Regions from separate parts of the Aliivibrio sp. S10_S31 genome, predicted to be linked through region 1. Evidence: predicted binding sites of a transcription regulator. Region 1 holds the regulator's gene; the other holds the start of a gene.
What was found. The regulator MetJ, encoded in region 1, represses methionine synthesis genes. The targets are predictions, from matches to a motif close to TTAGACNTNTANANGTCTAA.
Positions count from the first base shown of each region.

Region 2: metH (methionine synthase) is a predicted target of MetJ. The motif match lies at 1,356-1,375, and genes of this name have one in related genera.

Region 1 covers NZ_JAAUWR010000003.1:177,970-181,409, forward strand. Annotated here, with positions in the region: gene HC728_RS03785 (alpha-amylase family glycosyl hydrolase) at 1-1,259, opposite strand, end outside; gene metJ (met regulon transcriptional regulator MetJ) at 1,379-1,699, opposite strand; gene HC728_RS03795 (O-succinylhomoserine (thiol)-lyase) at 2,046-3,212, shown strand; gene HC728_RS03800 (bifunctional aspartate kinase/homoserine dehydrogenase II) at 3,212-3,440, shown strand, end outside.
Region 2 covers NZ_JAAUWR010000006.1:214,463-217,902, reverse strand. Annotated here, with positions in the region: gene HC728_RS07665 (sodium:proton antiporter) at 1-1,244, opposite strand, end outside; gene metH (methionine synthase) at 1,427-3,440, shown strand, end outside.

The DNA.
Region 1 (3,440 bases):
GTCAACTTGGCGGTAAGACCATCAATTTTGGCAGATGATCGAGCTATGTGATCATCACAAAGCCCTTTAATGGCACAGGTATCTTTATTCTCTTTTTTGGAAAAACCGTCAACTTGATCACCAATTTCATCACCATAGTATAGGGTTATTGGGCCTGTATAAGCGGCTTGAAAAGAGAGGGCTGCTTTGTGTCGAGTCCAATAGTTTTTGTCATTTGGATTAGCAATATCACCACGTTGAAGTAAGTCACCAAAGCGAACAACATCGTGATTTCCTAGCATTAAATTCGGTACAGCATGAGGAGGGTAAAGCTCGTGCATTTGCATACCTTGATTAAGCCAATCCCCTCCTTTATGTCCTACGCCACTTTCATTAACTGCAAAGGTTTCAGCAATGCGAAAACGCAGAGGAAAGTCAAAAGCTGAGCAAAGAGCAGGATTTTTTTCGCTGCCATAACCTGTTTCAGTTATGTAGTTTTCGTTATTCCAGATCTCGGCAACCATATAGCCGAGTGGATTTACTTGTTCACCTTTATTATTGGTATAAAAGGTTTCTTTTGATGCGGCGTCAACGGCTTTACGAATGTTCGTCCAAGATTGTGTTGGCACTTGGTAGGCTTGGTCTAATCGCCAGCCGTCGATTTTTAATTCTTTAATCCAGTAGGTTGCGACTTCTTTATAAAAAGCTTCGCTTTCAGGGTAGTTAACAGGATTGTGCTCTCCTGCTGGAAGTAACCCTGTTGGCGATGGCTTAATCAGTCCTTTTTTATGGTGGCCAAATACGCCATCAAATAATACGTAAATACCACGCTTGTGAGCCTCTTCAACCAGTTCTTTGGCTTTTTCTAATGTGCCAAAGCGTGGATCTATTTTAAAAAAGTCAGTAGCAAAATATCCGGTAGCATCGAGTTTATCAGCCCAATGGTCTTGATTATCTAGAGGGGCAGATTCAAAGACAGGAGTCATCCAAATGGCATTCATACCAAGCGATTGAATGTAATCTAATGAATCAATAATTCCTTGTAAGTCACCATTATGATGACTTGGGCCATAGCCAGTGCCATGTCCGATTGTGTTATCACCATCGACAAAGCTTTCGACCATGATTTGGTAAATTCGTAAGTTATCGCTTTGTGCCGTCATTTGCGGATCACACTGATAAGCTAAGGAAGAGAGGTCATTATTAGATGTTGAGCTACATGCGCTCAAAAGTGAGGTAATAGCGAGGGCTATTGTTGTTTTTGCGATCTGTTTTTTCACAGTAAGTCCTTTATATTTATAAGTAGGGCACTGTGATTATTTATTAGCCAAGAGGGAATGTAATCCTCCTAATTTTATTAAAAGAAGGAGGAGACAAAAGGAGGAGGAATAAAACGTATTTACTCTTCGTCAAACGCTTCGAATTCGATCCCCATTGCCGTCATTAATGCTTTTGCTTCAGCTGGAATATCATCTGGACGATCTTTACGTAGATCTTCATCTGTTGGTAAAGGCTGGCCAGTGTATGCGTGGAGGAATGCTTCACACAATAATTCACTGTTTGTCGCATGACGTAGGTTGCTTACTTGGCGACGAGTACGCTCGTCAGTAAGGATTTGAAGTACCTTTGTTGGAATAGAAACAGTAATTTTTTTTACTTGTTCGCTTTTTTTACCATGTTCGGCATAAGGACTTAAATAGTCACCATTCCAATCAGCCATTGTTCACCTTCGTTCAGAATTATTGATGTATATAAGTAGAATAGGCGATTTTAGCGATATTTACCGCTAAAAGTAAAGACATATAGACGTCTAGAAGTGTTGACGTCTCATTTTGTGGTGGTAAAGTAGACTATATACTTATGGATTAGCGTATATCAGTCATATTAATTATATGAGCGGGAAATTGCGAAGGAAAATTATCTATTATTAGAAATAAATTTCGGTAATTAATTTTATGTAATTATGAAATTTAAGACATGAAGATAAAGACATTCCCTTGTAAGCCTGTTTAGATAGTTTATATCGTTGGTATTACATTACTGCACCGCAGTTTGGAAGGGAAATTATGAGCGAAAGAAAACCTGCAACTATTGCTGTTCGTACCGGCATTGAAACAGACTCACAACATAACGCTGTTGTGCCACCTATCTACTTATCAACTAACTATAGTTTCCCAGAATTTGGGGATGTGCCTAAGTATGATTATGCTCGTTCTGGAAATCCAACTCGAACTCAATTAGAAACCACTCTTTCAGATTTAGAAGGTGGTGCAGGTGCAGTAGTAACTAACTGTGGAACATCCGCTCTTAATTTAATGGTATCGGCACTGCTTGGTCCTGACGATTTAATTGTTGCTCCCCATGATTGTTATGGAGGAACTTATCGATTGTTTAATACCCGTGCAAATAAAGGAGATTTTCAAACTTTATTTGTAGACCAATCTAATACTGAAGCTTTAGATGCTGCAATTGCTAAAAAGCCAAAATTAATCTTACTTGAAACCCCTTCAAATCCATTAGTACGTGTGGTGGATATTGCTGAAATTTGCCAAAAAGCGGCTCAAGTTGGTGCGTTAGTCGCAGTAGACAACACTTTCCTTTCTCCTGTACTACAGCAGCCTCTCTCTTTAGGGGCGGATTTTGTTATTCACTCTACGACTAAATATATTAACGGACATTCTGATGTTGTTGGCGGTGTACTTATCGCTAAAACAAAAGATCATGCGGATGAGCTTGCATGGTGGGGGAACTGTATTGGAGCTACTGGTACTGCATTTGATAGCTACTTAACACTGCGTGGTATTCGAACATTGGGTGCACGTATGCGTGTGCATGAAGAAAATGCAATGGAAGTTCTCAAATGTCTTCAAGAACAGTCATTAGTAGGTACGATTTACCACCCAAGTTTACCTGATCATCCCGGTCATGAAATTGCAAAGCGTCAACAAGCAGGCTTTGGTGCTATGCTCAGTTTTGAACTAAATGGTTCACTTGAGCAATTGAAAGTATTCGTTAAAGAATTGAAATACTTCTCTTTAGCCGAGTCTTTAGGTGGTGTTGAAAGTTTGATTGCGCATCCAGGAACCATGACACATAGAGCGATGTCTGATGAAGCTCAAGAAGAAGCCGGATTAGCTCCAACATTATTGAGATTATCTGTTGGATTAGAAGATAGCCGAGATCTTATCGCTGATCTTCAACAAGCATTTACGATTGCCGCAGAGGTGAAATAATGACAAAACCTTGTTCTCGTCAATTACACAAATTTGGTGGTAGCAGCTTAGCTGACCCTGAGTGCTACCGCCGAGTTGCCACCATCTTAAAAGAATATTCAAATGAACATGATTTGATTGTTGTTTCTGCAGCAGGTAATACAACAAACCGTATTTTAGAGTGGATAGATAACCTTTCTAAAGATGGGCGTTTAGCTCATAACACATTAGAGTCTTTGCGGACATACC
Region 2 (3,440 bases), on a different contig from region 1:
ATCATAGGAGTGATTGTTGAACCTTGTACTAAAATTGAAAAAACAACAACAGAGTAAGTCATTACAAGAATGATTTCTCTAACATCTATATTCTTTTCGGGTATAACCATAATTCCAGCAGGTATAGCTAGTGCCATTGCTAATGCTAAACCTCCTCTTAAGCCACCCCAAGTTAAAATACGTACTGATAATGGGTTGTAAGTTCTAAATCGATTAAAGCCAATGTATGAGATAAATACACTTAAATAACGGCTTGTTAAAACTAAAGGAATAGAAATTGCCATTAATATCCAATCTTCTTGATGGAATTGGAATAAAAGCATAGACATACCAATTAATAGGAATAGTACGCCATTGAGGAATTCGTCGACAAGTTCCCAGAAGTGATCTAAATGATCTTCACTTTCTTTTGAAAAGCCAATAAATCGAGTCCAATTTCCTATCATAATACCAGAGACAACCATTGCTAGCGGACCTGAAACATGAAGCACTTCTGCTAGAGCATAACCAGCGGTTGGTATACCAATGGTTAATAGTAGCTCCATTGAATGGTCATTGGTTGAACTTATTAGATAATGGAAAACTAGCCCAAGAATAAATCCATAGGCAATCCCACCAATAGCTTCTTGGAAGAATAATGCCGTTACACTTCCTACTGTCGGTGTTTCATGACCGAAAGCGATGGTAAAGAGAGTTACAAAGATAACAAGGCCAAAGCCATCGTTGAATAATGATTCGCCTTCAATTTGAGTTGAGATTCGTTGCGGAGCATTCATCTTTTTAACGATAGCAAGAACGGCTATTGGGTCAGTTGGTGATATTAATGCACCAAATAGTAAGCAGTAAATAAGATCTAAATTAACGCCGATAACATTACAAATTGCCCATAAAACAAAGCCGATAAAGAATGTTGAAAATAACGTAGCTCCCAAGGCAAGAACCGTTATTTCCCACTTTTGATCTTTTAAGTTTTGTAGCTTTATGCCCAACCCTCCAGCAAAAAGCAGAAAACCTAGAATCCCTTTTAATAAAAAATCTTCAAAGTTAATATCTGTTAACGTCTCAGTTGCTACTTCCCTAAGGTTAAACCAGTTATTTTGACCGGCAATGATAATGCCTAATGAAAGCATCATGGAACCTGCAGTAATAGCAATGGTTGTTTGCATTTTTCCAATTTTACTATTGAAAAATGCGATTAACATTGCAGCCGCTGCGAGAAAGCAGAGTGTGTTATATACGGACATTGCTTAACCTCTAGATTTTTATTTAATGTAACAAAGTGTGATTTATATCATTTTCCGCTCTATTTGATAAATATCAAATTTTATTTTCATTTTGTTGAAATAAAAATGCTTTTAGACGTCTAGATTTCTATAAAATGTGTGATAGGATTGTAACAGAAACGTATTATGGATGAGGTTGTACCGTGGCAGGAAGCAAAATAAAAGTACAAATAGAAAAGCAACTTTCAGAGCGAATTTTATTGATTGATGGTGGTATGGGCACCATGATTCAAGGTTATAAATTTGAAGAGGAAGATTATAGAGGGGAACGTTTTAATAAATGGCATTGTGATCTTAAAGGTAACAATGATTTATTAGTTCTTTCACAACCACAAATTATAAGAGATATACACGAAGCCTATTTGGAAGCTGGTGCTGATATCCTTGAAACTAATACTTTTAATGCAACAACTATTGCTATGGCTGATTATGATATGGAAAGCCTTAGTGAAGAGATTAACTTTGAAGCAGCAAAGCTTGCTCGTGAAGTTGCAGATAAATGGACCGAGAAGACACCAAATAAGCCTCGTTATGTCGCAGGAGTGCTTGGACCAACAAACCGAACTTGTTCTATTTCTCCAGATGTAAATGATCCAGGCTTTCGTAATGTATCGTTTGATGAATTAGTGGAAGCTTATTCAGAGTCAACTCGAGCACTTATTAGAGGTGGCTCAGATCTTATTCTTATCGAAACTATTTTTGATACATTAAATGCTAAAGCGTGTTCCTTTGCTGTCGAGTCTGTTTTTGAAGAGCTTGATATTACTCTGCCTGTTATGATTTCAGGGACAATTACTGACGCATCAGGAAGAACCTTATCGGGACAAACAACAGAAGCTTTTTATAATGCATTAAGACATGTAAAACCTATTTCTTTTGGTCTTAATTGTGCGCTTGGCCCCGATGAATTACGTGAATATGTAAGCGAGCTTTCACGTATTTCTGAATGTTATGTTTCTGCTCACCCAAACGCTGGCTTACCTAATGCATTTGGTGAGTATGATTTATCCCCTGAAGATATGGCTGAGCATGTTGCGGAATGGGCAAGTAGCGGATTTTTAAATCTCATTGGTGGATGTTGTGGCACCACTCCTGAACATATTCGTCAAATGGCTTTAGTTGTTGAAGGTGTGAAACCTCGACAATTACCTGAATTACCCGTCGCTTGTCGTCTTTCCGGATTAGAGCCTTTAACAATAGAAAAAGATTCTTTGTTTATTAATGTTGGTGAACGTACAAATGTTACTGGATCTGCACGTTTTAAACGCTTAATTAAAGAAGAGCTTTATGATGAAGCACTAAGTGTTGCTCAAGAGCAAGTTGAAAACGGTGCTCAAATTATCGATATCAACATGGATGAAGGCATGCTTGATGCTGAAGCATGTATGGTTCGTTTTTTAAATCTTTGTGCATCAGAGCCTGAAATATCTAAAGTTCCAGTGATGGTTGATTCTTCTAAATGGGAAGTAATTGAAGCTGGATTAAAGTGTATTCAAGGTAAGGGGATAGTTAATTCAATCTCTTTAAAGGAAGGCAAAGAAAAGTTTGTACATCAAGCCAAGTTAATACGTCGCTATGGTGCTGCAGTGATCGTTATGGCTTTTGATGAAGTCGGCCAAGCGGACACTCGTGAGCGTAAAATTGAAATTTGTACCAATGCCTACAATATTTTAGTTGATGAAGTTGGTTTCCCACCTGAAGATATTATTTTTGACCCTAATATTTTTGCGGTTGCTACAGGTATCGATGAGCATAATAACTATGCAGTAGACTTTATTGAAGCTGTTGGTGATATAAAGCGAACGCTTCCTCATGCAATGATTTCAGGTGGTGTTTCTAACGTCTCTTTTTCTTTCCGTGGAAATAACTACGTTCGTGAAGCTATCCATGCAGTATTTTTATATCACTGTTTTAAAAATGGTATGGATATGGGCATCGTAAATGCGGGGCAGCTGGAAATATATGATAACGTACCAGAAGATCTGCGTGAAGCGGTTGAAGATGTGGTATTGAATCGTCGAGATGATTCTACGGAGCGTTTACTTGATATTGCAACTGAGTATTTAGAACGAGCTGTTGGTAAAGTTGAAGATAAATCTGCTTTAGAGTGGCGTGACTGGCCTGTTGAAAAACGTCTTGAGCATTCTCTAGTGAAGG